DNA from 4 places in the Peribacillus sp. ACCC06369 genome. Region 2 is predicted to be linked to each of the others. Evidence: predicted binding sites of a transcription regulator. Region 2 holds the regulator's gene; each other region holds the start of a gene.

Region 1 (3,495 bases), 1.2 Mb from region 2:
ACGCTTACTATGGTATTGGTCCACAACATTGGCTAAAAGCTACTTATATAGGGGGAATTGATGATGAACACAGAAAAAAAACCATTCATCGTTATCGGTGGGGGAATTGGCGGATTGGCAACTGCTTTAGGAATCGCAGAAACTAAACAGTATGTAAAGGTCCTTGAACAAGCTCCCGAATTTGGTGAAATTGGTGCAGGAATTCAGCTTGCCGCAAATGCAACCAACGTATTAAAGCGTTTAGGCGTCATGGAAAAAATCAATGAAATAGCAGTCTTTCCAAAAAGATTGGTACTGATGGATGCTTTTTCTGGAAAAGAGCTTTCCGCTTTGGATTTAGGTGATGTTTATAAAGAAAGATATGGAGCGCCTTATATTGTTTTGCATCGTTCCGATTTGCATAAAGTACTGGCTGAGGCCTGTGATATGAACCCGTATATTGAACTGGTAACGAACCAAACCATTATTGAAACAGTAGAAAATGAGGGTGAAGTGACGGTTACTTCTGCCAACGGGTCCCAACATTCAGGAACGGCTGTCATTGGAGCCGATGGATTATGGTCTAATGCACGGAAACTGTTTGTTGAAGATCAACCGGTCTGCTCACAATATGTTGCATACAGAGGAGCGATTCCGATGGAAGAGGTTACGAGTCATGGAGATTTAGATGATGTATATATGTGGATTGGACCAAACCTTCATCTTGTTCAATACCCGGTTAGAAGGGGAGAACTATACAACCAAGTGGTGGTCTTCAAAAGTTCTCAATACACGGAAGAAAACGAAAAAACAGATCAATGGGGTACCCCCGAAGAAATGGATCATGTATTCGCCGGAACTTGTGAGCTTGTTCAGAATGCAATTTCATTCATTCAACGGCAACGCCGCTGGCCAATGTATGACCGTTTACCAATTGATAATTGGACAAAAGGGAAGATTACGCTAACGGGCGATGCTGCACATCCGATGCTTCAATACTTGGCACAAGGGGCTTGCCAGGCTTTAGAAGATGCAGCTTATATGGCGGATATGCTTCATAAGCATGGGAATGACATTGAACAGGCATTTTTGGACTACCAAGAGGAACGGATTCCGCGTACGGCGAATGTTCAAACCAGCGCTAGAATGTGGGGGGAAATCATCCACAATGAAACCGATGCCGGAATTCTGCTCAGAGATACAATCCTTGCAGGTCGCACGGATAAGGATTTCAAATTCGTCGATGAATTTCATGGTTATAATAAAATGGCCGTGAAAGCATAAAGCTGATTCGTTTCATAAAAATCTTATGATGGGATGTAATGAATTTACAGATGGGTTTTGCCTTTCTTCTTTATGAAGAAAGGCTTTTGCCGTTCATCCTCCATAATTGCATTTTTATAACATTCCTTTACATGGGGAGAATTAGAAGTATAATGAAAATATAAAGGTCAAACTTGGTCAAATCAAGAGGGGTTTCGTTCATGAAATAGATGAATGGGAGGTTTTAAGATGGATATTAATAAAATGACGGAGAGAACCCAACAGGCAATCATTGGCGGCCAGGAGCTAGCTAAAGATAGAGGGAATCCCGAGCTGACGGAGCTTCATTTATTAAAGATTTTAATGGAACAGGATGAAAGTTTATTAATCAGGATTTTATCGGAATCTGATAAACCGATGAATCAATTTGATATAGAGCTTAATAGGGAACTGGATCGATTACCGGAAGTGAGCGGAAGTGTTTCCCAGGTTTACATGTCATCCTCCTTACAGGGAATTTTGACCGCTGCCGAAAAAGAAATGCAGATGTGGGAAGATGAATATTTATCTGTCGAACATATACTTCTTGCGTCGTTGCAGGTCAATAAAACGAATGTAAACAGGCTTTTTTCATCATATGGGATTGATTATGATAAAGCAAAACAGGTTATAAACGATATAAGGGGGAATCAACGAGTGACTAATCAAAATCCTGAAAGCACATATGAGGTACTTAAAAAATACGGCAGAGATCTCGTTGCTGAGGTTAAATCAGGGAAGGTCGATCCCGTAATCGGTCGAGATACGGAAATCCGTAACGTCATTCGGATACTATCACGTAAAACGAAAAATAATCCTGTATTAATTGGAGAACCTGGAGTTGGTAAAACAGCCATTGTCGAAGGGTTGGCACAAAGGATCGTGAGAAAGGATGTGCCGGAAGGATTAAAGGACAAGACCGTTTTTTCACTTGATATGAGTGCGCTTGTCGCAGGGGCAAAATTCCGCGGTGAATTTGAGGAAAGGCTAAAAGCGGTGTTGAATGAAATCAAGAAAAGTGACGGCAAAATCCTTTTATTCATTGATGAATTGCATACAATTGTCGGGGCCGGAAGAACGGATGGCGCGCTTGATGCCGGGAATATGTTAAAGCCGATGCTTGCACGAGGGGAGCTGCACTGTATCGGTGCAACAACCCTGGATGAATATCGACAATATATTGAAAAGGATCCGGCTCTTGAACGCCGTTTCCAACAGGTTCTGGTTCCTGAACCGGATGTGGAAGATACGATTTCAATTTTGCGTGGATTAAAGGAACGGTTTGAAATTCACCATGGCGTCAGGATACATGATCGGGCGATCGTTGCAGCCTCTGTCCTTTCGAACCGATATATAACGGAGCGATTCCTACCGGATAAAGCGATAGATCTTGTGGATGAAGCTTGTGCGATGATCCGAATGGAAATCGATTCAATGCCCTCCGAGTTGGATGAAATCACGAGAAAAGTCATGCAACTTGAAATTGAAGAAGCGGCCTTGAAGAATGAGGAGGACCCTCAAAGCAAAGCAAGGCTGGAAGTGCTTCAAAAAGAACTATCAGAACTTCAGGATCAAGCGAATAGCATGAAGTCCAAATGGCAAATGGAGAAATCAGCTCTTCAAAAGGTGCAGGATCAACGTGAAGAGCTTGAGAAACTGCGCCATGAGCTGGAACAGGCAGAGAATGACTATGACCTTAACAGGGCAGCAGAACTTCGGCACGGAAGGATTCCACAGCTTCAAAAAGAATTGGAAGCAATGGAAGATGAATTGGAAAAGGAAAAACAGGAATCACGGTTGCTTCGCCAAGAAGTGACTGAGGAGGAAATTGCCTCGATTGTTGCAAGGTGGACGGGGATTCCCGTAAGCAAGCTGGTGGAAAGTGAAAGGGAGAAGCTGCTTCGCCTTTCTGATATCCTGCATGAACGCGTAATAGGTCAGGGAGAAGCGGTGGAACTAGTATCCGATGCTGTTTTACGGGCAAGGGCTGGAATTAAGGACCCCAACAGACCGATTGGTTCATTCATTTTCCTGGGGCCGACTGGAGTAGGTAAAACTGAACTGGTAAAAGCTTTGGCAGAAACGCTATTCGATAGTGAAGAACATATGATCCGAATCGATATGTCGGAATATATGGAGAAACATTCCGTGTCCCGCCTTGTTGGTGCACCTCCTGGATATGTTGGTTTTGAGGAAGGCGGCCAACTAACGGAG
Region 2 (3,495 bases):
TCTAATTGTATGTGGGAAGTCCTCGCTAATGCATCCCGCGCTGACCGTTCCTGGGCTATGATTTGTTGCACTACACTTGTTAGATCTTCAACGATATCCCTCTCCGACTTTCCGAGAGTGATTTGATTAGAGATTTGAAAGATATTCCCTAACGCTTGACTGCCCTCTCCATAAATCCCTCGTACCACCAACCCCAATTGGTTGATAGCCGGTATGATATTATTCATTTGCTGAGTAAGGACCAGGCCTGGCAGATGCATCATGACTGAAGCCCTTAATCCTGTTCCCACATTAGTTGGACAACTAGTTAGGTATCCTCTTTCTTCATCATATGCATAGTCTATGGATTCTTCAATCCAATCGTCAAGAACATTTGCAATCTTTAAGGTTTCCTTTAGCTGCAACCCCGACATTAAACACTGAATACGAAGATGGTCCTCTTCGTTTATCATGATACTGATTTCTTCATTTTCCGAAAGGAGACATGCGCTTTTCGCTGATTCCTCAACTAAATGAGGGCTGATTAAATGTTTTTCAACGAGAACGCGCTTTTCCAGTGGCTGTAATTGGTCAATCTCTAGAAGTTCCAGTTTCCCAATCTCTGGAGTAACTTCCTCTTCAATTCTTTTTTTGACCAATTCAATTATTTTTTTAGCTTCTTCGTTAGAAAAGGAGGTTGGGAAGGTAAAGTCTTTGAAATTCCTGGCCAATCGAATCCTGGAACTCAATACAATATCGATCTCCGGCCCTTCGGCACTCATCCAGGAACTCAAGGCGTTTTCTACAAACTTTTCCAAGCTCATAATTCCTCGCCTCCCTCTTGTGCATCATACCTTTTTTCAAGGGAACGAACCTTATCTCTTACCTCTGCCGCTTTCTCAAACTCCTCTTGAATAATGTGGGTCTTTAAAACTTCTTTCAAATCCAAAATTTGCTTTCGAAGATATATGGTGCCACCAATCCTTTTTGGAATTTTCCCTATATGTGCTGTATTGCCGCTATGAACCCTTTTTAAAATAGGGTTTAACTGTTCATTGAATGTTTTATAACATTCGGCACAGCCAAACTTACCAATATGGACAAATTCTTTATAGGAACGATGACAATTCGGGCAACGCCTCTCTTCCGATTTGGGAAATGCATTTGCCTTTGTCTGTTGAATATTCGACTCCATATTCAACAATCCTGCTAATAAATTATTTATTGAAAAACCAGGTCCCCCTGCATCCATGAACATCTCACCTTTTTCCTGAGCACATTTCTCACAAATCATGACTTCAGTCTTTTTTCCATTGATGATTTTGGTGAAGTGTAGGGTAGCAGACCTTTGATGACATTCTTGGCAAATCAACGTTCATCACCTCTGCCAGTTTCATTTATATTTTAAAGTCGTAAGCATCGCAGTTAAAATTCTTGCCCTAAGCTCATCGCGGTCAGGTAGGTCGATATAAATCACCGATCTATCTATGACACTCATCATAATCTTTGCTTCTCTTTCATTAATGACTTCCTCATTCATCAGCCGGGAAATTACTCCTTCAGCCATCGATTGAGTTACCCTAGAGCCAATAAGCGATAATAATTGGTTAATAAGTTGCACGGAATCCTGTGATTCCACTTTCATGATGCGTATATAACCGCCGCCTCCACGCTTACTCTCTACAACATAACCTCTCTCGATTGTAAACCGGGTATTGATTACGTAATTGATTTGAGAAGGAACACACTGAAATTTATCTGCTATTTCACTTCTTTTAATCTCTAAGATATCTTTTTGACTTATTTCCAGCACTTGCTTCAAATAAGTTTCGATAACATCAGATATGTTTCTCACTCAGCCTCCTCCATTCTGACTTTGACTATATTTGACTATTATTATACAAGGAAAAATGCATTTTGCAACTTAAACGCACTTTCTTTCTGTATTATCCATTTTCTCCAAATTATATGTAGTTACATACCCCATTGAACATTAAAGTTGAAATATCTTACATAAATACCCTGAAAAGATAAATGCAAAACCTGCAATTTTTTCTTCTCCTCAAAGCTCCTTCACCTAAATTCAACCTTTTTCTCCAGCTCGTCCGTTCCCTCTAATGGTATTTTAACCAACAAATAGATCCAGCCCTATGCTGACCCTGGAGATAAAAAACCTATTCGTTAATTAGAATATCAAAAAAGACCAGCCAGAATGGCTGATCTTAGATATGGCTTGGCGGCGTCCTACTCTCACAGGGGGAAACCCCCAACTACCATCGGCGCTGAAGAGCTTAACTGCCGTGTTCGGAATGGGAACGGGTGTGACCTCTTCGCTATCGCCACCAAACAATAAAGGAACGTTGTTCCTTCAAAACTAGATAATAAGAAGGTATTTCATTTTTTAAAAAGCGTTGGTTAAGTCCTCGATCTATTAGTATCAGTCAGCTCCACATGTCGCCACGCTTCCACCTCTGACCTATCAACCTGATCATCTTTCAGGGATCTTACTAGCTTGCGCCATGGGAAATCTCATCTTGAGGGGGGCTTCATGCTTAGATGCTTTCAGCACTTATCCCGTCCGCACGTAGCTACCCAGCTATGCCTTTGGCAAGACAACTGGTACACCAGCGGTGCGTCCATCCCGGTCCTCTCGTACTAAGGACAGCTCCTCTCAAATTTCCTGCGCCCGCGACGGATAGGGACCGAACTGTCTCACGACGTTCTGAACCCAGCTCGCGTACCGCTTTAATGGGCGAACAGCCCAACCCTTGGGACCGACTACAGCCCCAGGATGCGATGAGCCGACATCGAGGTGCCAAACCTCCCCGTCGATGTGGACTCTTGGGGGAGATAAGCCTGTTATCCCCGGGGTAGCTTTTATCCGTTGAGCGATGGCCCTTCCATGCGGAACCACCGGATCACTAAGCCCGACTTTCGTCCCTGCTCGACTTGTAGGTCTCGCAGTCAAGCTCCCTTGTGCCTTTACACTCTACGAATGATTTCCAACCATTCTGAGGGAACCTTTGGGCGCCTCCGTTACTCTTTAGGAGGCGACCGCCCCAGTCAAACTGCCCACCTGACACTGTCTCCCACCCCGATAAGGGGCGCGGGTTAGAATTTCAATACAGCCAGGGTAGTATCCCACCAACGCCTCCACCGAAGCTAGCGCTCCGGCTTCTCAGGCTCCTACCTATCCTGTACAAGCTGTACCAAAATTCAATATCAGGCTGCAGTAAAGCTCCACGGGGTCTTTCCGTCCTGTCGCGGGTAACCTGCATCTTCACAGGTACTATAATTTCACCGAGTCTCTCGTTGAGACAGTGCCCAGATCGTTACACCTTTCGTGCGGGTCGGAACTTACCCGACAAGGAATTTCGCTACCTTAGGACCGTTATAGTTACGGCCGCCGTTTACTGGGGCTTCGGTTCAAAGCTTCGCTTGCGCTAACCTCTCCCCTTAACCTTCCAGCACCGGGCAGGTGTCAGCCCCTATACTTCGCCTTGCGGCTTCGCAGAG
Region 3 (3,495 bases), 2.7 Mb from region 2:
TCCTTTATTGTGTTTTGGAAGGTTCTGAAACTGAAAAGTGGATTGGAGTAGGGGCAGGAATCGGAATCATCATTATTTCATCTTTCATTACACAAAGGCATATGCTGACCCTGACTGGGTTAGTTGTATTAGGCGGGGGATTATCTTGGCAGGAAAACTGGTTATGGCTGTTGGGCGTCTATATTATCCTAGCATCCTTTACACCGCATAGAAGTTACACCCATTCGATTGCCGGAATCGTCTTCTTTGGCATCATTGCCTTTCAATTCGAAGAATTCATGGGGATTGATGGGATTTTAACTACTTGTGTTTTAGGATACATAAGTCATTTAATTGCAGATATGAAGTTTTTACCTTTTAATAAACGTGGGGTAAAGTTATTTCTTCCATTTTTCTCAAAAGAATTTTGACAGTGGCTTTCTTACCGCTGTTCAGACTATAGACAAATTGGTGAAGAACCAGTTTACTTTCAATGTTTTCTTTTAAAAAAAGTTTCAGTTGATTTCAGAAATCCGCTCCCTTTCCGCCGACTGTCTGCCGAGCCTCCTCGCCGCAAACGCCTGTGGGTCTCGGCTAGCCAGTTATTCGGCAGGAGTTTCGCAAATTTCTTCAATCTAGAGAGGGTTCCATACGTATAATCAAGTAAAAAAACATGAAGGATAATAAAATTTCATTTAAATCATGGTTCGGGGTGAGAGCATTCCGAAACTCCTTTTGTCGTTAAACTGGACAGTGGTTTTCTTACTACTGTTTTTTCTATGAGGAAAAGTAAAAGTGCTTTGACAATAAGGTGAATGTTGGATGTCTGTTTCGACTTTTTTTTATCTTTTATATGGTCATTCTTCCTATATCTACTAAATGTAACATAATTGTAAAGATCCTGTGATGCGGATGATATGCCTTTTCTAGTATATTAGGTTTAGCAAATCACATCAGGGGGTAAATAATTTGTTTAAGAAAATTGTCGTCGGATTGTCATTGGCTATTATGCTTGGAACAGTATCTTTTACAGGGGACCAAGTTGAAGCTGCTTCATATCATACTAAAGCGATTAAAGTGGCAAAAAGTGAATTAGGTACAAAATATAAAACGGGTGGCATTTCTACTTCTGGTTTTGATTGCTCCGGCTTAGTGAAATATTCATATCAAAAGGCTGGTAAGAATTTACCTAGGACGGCTGCCGATATATATAAAAAAGGAAAGAAAGTTAAGACTTTACAAAAAGGTGACTTAATGTTTTTTGCTCCAAACAAAGCGAAAAAACCTACACACATGGCTATTTACATAGGGAACAATGAATTCATACACTCTTCATCATCTAAAGGAGTGTCATACGCCAAAACAAATAATAGTTATTGGAAGCCAAAGTATATTGGTGCCAAACGTATATAATAGAAGAAAATCAACTTAATATAAAATACTAAGAGACTTAATGAAGTCTCTTTTTTTGTTTTAAAAAATAAGAATTGATGAGACAGATGATTGTTTAACGTAAGTTTTTTCTTGCAAAAAGAGTAAGTGAGTGGTGGTTTATTGGTTATGTGCGTGCTGAAATGGGTAATCAATAATAATTGAAAATGCTAGATGCATAGAATCTTTTTATTTGACTATAAATGGATAGTTTAATATGATTAGCAAACTAATTGGAGGGAATTTATAATTTGTTTCCAAAAAAATTCACAGACAAAATTATTGAAAGTCAAAGAAGGTCAATGTATAATAAAGTCAGAAAGTCAAAGAAGGTCAAAGATTTAATTGAGTTTAATATTTTTAAAGGAGGAGTACTACATGTTTTGTGAAAAATGCCATGTAAACCAAGCTAATATTCAAGTTCATCTAAATATGAATGGTCAGGAGCATGATGTGAAACTGTGCTCCACTTGTTATAAAGAAGAGCGAAATAAACTGGGTGCAGCAATGGGGGGAATGGATTCAGGGAAATTCCCGTATAACGGATCCCTAAACTCATTCAATCCATTTAATTATAATGAAGTTCCTAAACCGGATTCCGTCGAACAAGACGAGGGTGAAGGTTTGCTTGAAGAGTATGGCCGTAATCTGACTGATGTAGCTAAAGCAGGACTTATTGATCCGGTAATCGGAAGAGATGAAGAAATCAAACGTGTCATCGAAGTCCTTAATAGACGCAATAAAAATAATCCAGTTTTAATTGGTGAACCTGGAGTCGGTAAAACAGCCATAGCTGAAGGTCTGGCTTTAGCCATTGCTGAGGGTTCAGTGCCTGGTAAATTACGTAATAAGCTGGTATATATGCTTGATGTCGCGTCCCTTGTTTCGAATACTGGAATTAGAGGTCAATTCGAAGAACGAATGAAGCAATTGATCAGTGAATTACAGGAAAGAAAAAATGTCATTTTATTCATCGATGAAATTCATCAACTGGTTGGGGCGGGTTCAGCCGAAGGATCAATGGATGCAGGAAATATCTTGAAACCAGCACTTGCACGCGGTGAACTTCAGCTTGTCGGAGCCACCACTTTATCCGAATATAGGAAAATTGAAAAAGATGGTGCTCTTGAAAGACGCTTCCAGCCTGTACAGGTTAATGAGCCGACAACAGCTGAGGCATTGGTCATCTTACAAGGTTTAAAAGATAGTTATGAATCCTATCATGGAGTCTCATATAGTGAAGAAGCGCTAAAAGCAGCTGTTGAACTCTCGAACCGTTACATTCAAGATCGTTTCTTGCCGGACAAGGCAATAGACTTGATGGATGAAGCGGGTTCCAAATTGAACTTGACCATAGAAGACGGCCAGGCAGAAAATATGAAAGAGCGCTTGGCGCAAATCTATAAAGAAAAAGAAATGGCCTTAAAAGAAGAAGCCTACGAAAAGGCTGCCGTCCTCCGTGATGAAGAAGAAAGACTGGAAAAATCTTTACAGGCTGGAGAAAATGCAATTAAGCCAACCGTTTCCGTTGAGGACATTCAAAAAATCATCGAACAAAAGACTGGTATACCTGTAGGCAAGCTGCAAGAAGATGAGCAGGAAAGAATGGTTCATCTTCAAGACGAACTTATGAAAAAAGTCATCGGGCAGGAAGAGGCTGTCAAAAAGGTTTCTAAAGCCGTCCGAAGGAGCCGTGCCGGATTAAAATCCAAAAACCGTCCAACCGGTTCTTTCCTTTTCGTAGGTCCAACAGGTGTCGGTAAAACCGAATTGGCGAAAACTCTTGCTGAGGAATTGTTCGGGGACAAGGAAGCGATGATTCGTCTTGACATGAGTGAGTTCATGGAGAAACATAGTGTTTCTAAATTAATCGGTTCTCCCCCTGGATACGTAGGCCATGAGGAAGCGGGGCAATTGACTGAAAAAGTTCGCCGCAAACCTTACAGTATTATCTTATTGGATGAAATAGAAAAAGCTCATCCAGATGTAATGCATATGTTCCTGCAAATCATGGAAGATGGCCGGTTAACGGACAGTCAAGGCCGGACCGTAGCTTTTAAAGATACCGTGATCATCATGACGAGT
Region 4 (3,495 bases), 5.0 Mb from region 2:
ATGATGAAAGCACGCCGGCTGTTTTTCGACGATGCATTGAATAACCTTCAGTATCGTTTCTTTTCTCTGTTGAATCCCTCTAGAGATCCATTGATACTCCTGCCACTTATCCTGGATAAACTTTTGCACTCCCTGGTCCTTATGGCTCTTCATTTGGTTTAAATACCCTTTATCCACATTAAGATTGGGAGAGTTGCCGTCATAATTCCCGACAAGCAGTATCCCATCACGAACTTCCACGACCACGTCCGGCACTATATAAGAAGGTTTTTCCTGAAAAAATAGTGAAGCTGGACGCGGGTTCAACGTCTGGACATAATCAAATACTTCTTGAATCTCCTTCATTGTAACACCGATTTTCTTACTTAAGTCTTTCCAACGCTTTTCAGCAAAATCGAGGAAATGGTTTTCTATGATCGATTCTGCCAGCTGATTCACCCCTTCTGCTTTTACCTGAAGCAAAAGGCACTCTTGGAGATTTCTTGCTGCAATTCCATGTGGCTCGAGTTGCTGTAAAATCGAAAGGCTCTCTTCCAACACGACTGAAGAAATTCCTGGAACACATATATCCTCCAGCTGAGTCCTTAAGTAACCGTTTTCATCAAGATTATGAATTAATAGCAGCATTGCCTTCTGCTGCTCACCGGAAAGTTGCTGGTGATTCACCTGGGACATGACATGCTGTTCAAGCGATAGAGTATCCTCACTGATCTGTTCAATCCAATAGTTGGCATCATACGTATTTTTAAGAGTACGTTTACCCTTTTTCCGGTCAAAGGTTGGCTGAAATAAAGCCGATGTTGGCTGATCTAGGGACAGTAATGGATTTTCCACCATTTTATTTTCTAAGAAAGCCGATAGCTCCTGTGAGGAGTATTGCAGCAATGTAATAGCCTGCATTAGCTCCTGGGTCATTGCCATCTTTAATGTTTGCTGTTGAAAAAGTCCTGCTTTCATATTCATACTCATCGATTCATCCCTCCCCCACTCCATTTTACATTATCAGGAGAAAATTCTACACAAAAACCCATGAAAACGCTTACGTTTTTTTCTGAATAGTGTATTTGTTTTAAATACTATATGTTAGAAATGCAATTTTCACAACTACTTTTATTGAAAAATCACCATTTTTCAAAGGTGTGGGCGAATTTTTTCCAAAGAAAGCTGACATAGCAAGATTCGATGGAATTTTACGGAAATCGAGTAAATCCATCAAAAACCGCAAGAACCCAATTGATGCGATCTTTTAAAAATGGCCAATAAAAAATCCCCCACTTTATTAAGCAGAAGATTGGTAATGCCCTCGGCAGGAATCGAACCTGCATTTCAAGCTTCGGAGGCTTGCGTTCTATCCGTTGCACTACGAGGGCGTAATAGAAAATATTTTTTCGACAGACTTCATTATATGATAGAATCCCATCCTTTGCAAGGGTTATCAGGTTTAAAACTTCGCCTTTTGGGTATTATGGGTAATGTGGAAATTCATCCCTGTGCGGCATAATATATAAAGCAATCTATCAGGAAGGAGCCTTGGCCAGAAAATTGTCGAACAAATTATCCATTATAGGGTTTGTTTTGTTTGACCTAAATTGACCAAAAAGTGTATCATACATACATAAAGAATTTAAATGATTCTCTTAATCGAAGGAGGAAATGAACATGAATTTAATTCCTACAGTTATCGAACAAACAAGTCGTGGGGAGCGTGCCTACGATATTTACTCCCGTTTATTAAAAGACCGGATCATTATGCTAGGAAGTGCAATTGACGATAATGTTTCCAACTCAATTGTAGCTCAATTACTATTTTTAGAAGCAGAAAATCCTGAAAAAGATATCACTCTATATATCAACAGCCCCGGTGGAAGCATCACTTCCGGTATGGCCATTTACGATACTATGCAATATATCAAACCTAATGTATCCACTGTATGCATCGGTATGGCTGCTTCCATGGGTGCATTCCTATTGGCAGCTGGTGAAAAAGGCAAACGTTATGCGTTGCCAAACAGTGAAGTCATGATTCACCAACCACTTGGAGGAGCTCAAGGTCAAGCTACTGAAATTGAAATTGCAGCCCGCCGTATCCTTCACTTGAAAGATAAACTGAACCAAATATTAGCAGAACGTACTGGTCAACCTATTGAAGTCCTTCAAAGAGATACGGAGCGTGATAACTTCATGACTTCCGAAAGGGCTCTTGAATATGGATTGATTGACAAAGTAATCACACGCAGCGCTCTTGATGATAAAAAAGACTCTAAATAATAATTATTATACAAAAAGGCTCCGGAAGTCGTCTTAAGCGACTTTCGGAGCTTTTTTCTTAATCTGAAGAATACAAAAGAAAAGGATGCACTTTTAGGCATCCTCTTCTTTTAACCCTCTTGCTGAACGAACTCTTCCAATGCCTCTAATGCTTCTTTTTCATCGCGTCCTTCGACGATTAACTTCACGGACACGCCAGAACTGATGGCAAGGCTCATTAATCCCATTATACTTTTTGCATTCACTTTCTTTCCTTCTTTTTCAAGAAAAACATCTGAATGAAAGCGGTTAGCTTCTTGTACAAAAAGAGCCGCCGGCCGGGCTTGTAAACCCGTTTTCAATTTTACCTCAACTTGTTTTTCCACCATCTTGATCTCCCCTGTTAGCTTTATTTTTTCGCAGAAATAGCCTCTCCCCCACGGAGCCTGTCAGCTATTTCATCAATCTTTCGCAATCTGTGATTAATTCCGGACTTACTGATGTTTCCTCCGGATACCATTTCTCCAAGTTCCTTTAAGGTTATATCCTGAAATGCTATCCTAAGCTCCGCAATTTCCCGAAGCTTATCCGGTAAAATGCTTAGTCCCACCGTATCCTCAATGTAATGGATATTTTCAACCTGGCGCAATGAGGCACCAATCGTTTTGTTCAAATTGGCTGTTTCACAATTCACAAGTCGATTCACTGAATTACGCATATCACGGACAATCCGTACATCCTCGAACCTTAATAAAGCTGAGTGGGCACCAACTATACTTAAAAACTCGGCAATCTTTTCGGCTTCTTTCAAATAAATGATGTACCCTTTTTTGCGTTCAAGTGTCTTGGCCTTCAAGCCAAACTTATTCATTAGCTCACAAAGGGCATCATTGTGCTCTTTATAAAGTGAGAAAATCTCAAGGTGATAGGAAGACGTTTCCGGATTGTTTACCGAACCCCCCGCAAGAAATGCACCTCTTAGGTATGAACGCTTACAGCATTTCTTCCCAACAATAGTATCGGATATGGCATGGAGAATTTCAAAGCCATCGCCTAAAATTTCCAAATCGGTTAAAATCCGCTGCCCTCCTGATGACATCCTGACAATATAAACATTATTCTTTTTAAGCTTCATCTTTTTACGGACCAAAAGCTCGACCTGGACCTCATAACTTTTTTTCAGCAGCGTATATATCCTTCTGGCAATCGCAGCATTTTCAGTTTGAATATCCACAACAAGCTTCCGAT

Evidence for each region. Region 2 encodes CtsR, which represses protease genes until heat stress. Its sites were predicted from a motif close to ATGGTCAATAAAGGTCAAACA; they were not measured.
Region 1: clpB (ATP-dependent chaperone ClpB) is a predicted target of CtsR. The motif match lies at 1,427-1,447, and genes of this name have one in related genera.
Region 3: QUF78_RS14260 (ATP-dependent Clp protease ATP-binding subunit) is a predicted target of CtsR. The motif match lies at 1,730-1,750, and genes of this name have one in related genera.
Region 4: clpP (ATP-dependent Clp endopeptidase proteolytic subunit ClpP) is a predicted target of CtsR. The motif match lies at 1,577-1,597, and genes of this name have one in related genera.

What each region holds. Positions count from the first base shown of each region.
Region 1 is NZ_JAUCEN010000002.1:1,265,135-1,268,629, forward strand. It holds gene QUF78_RS07025 (FAD-dependent monooxygenase) at 64-1,263, shown strand; gene clpB (ATP-dependent chaperone ClpB) at 1,492-3,495, shown strand, end outside.
Region 2 is NZ_JAUCEN010000002.1:100,437-103,931, reverse strand. It holds gene mcsB (protein-arginine kinase McsB) at 1-803, opposite strand, end outside; gene mcsA (protein-arginine kinase activator protein McsA) at 800-1,351, opposite strand; gene QUF78_RS01280 (CtsR family transcriptional regulator) at 1,373-1,834, opposite strand; rRNA gene rrf (5S ribosomal RNA) at 2,211-2,326, opposite strand; rRNA gene QUF78_RS01270 (23S ribosomal RNA) at 2,391-3,495, opposite strand, start outside.
Region 3 is NZ_JAUCEN010000002.1:2,764,319-2,767,813, reverse strand. It holds gene QUF78_RS14270 (metal-dependent hydrolase) at 1-410, shown strand, start outside; gene QUF78_RS14265 (C40 family peptidase) at 949-1,392, shown strand; gene QUF78_RS14260 (ATP-dependent Clp protease ATP-binding subunit) at 1,789-3,495, shown strand, end outside.
Region 4 is NZ_JAUCEN010000002.1:5,087,929-5,091,423, forward strand. It holds gene rpoN (RNA polymerase factor sigma-54) at 1-969, opposite strand, end outside; tRNA gene QUF78_RS25900 (tRNA-Arg) at 1,299-1,370, opposite strand; gene clpP (ATP-dependent Clp endopeptidase proteolytic subunit ClpP) at 1,660-2,268, shown strand; gene QUF78_RS25910 (HPr family phosphocarrier protein) at 2,379-2,636, opposite strand; gene whiA (DNA-binding protein WhiA) at 2,657-3,495, opposite strand, start outside.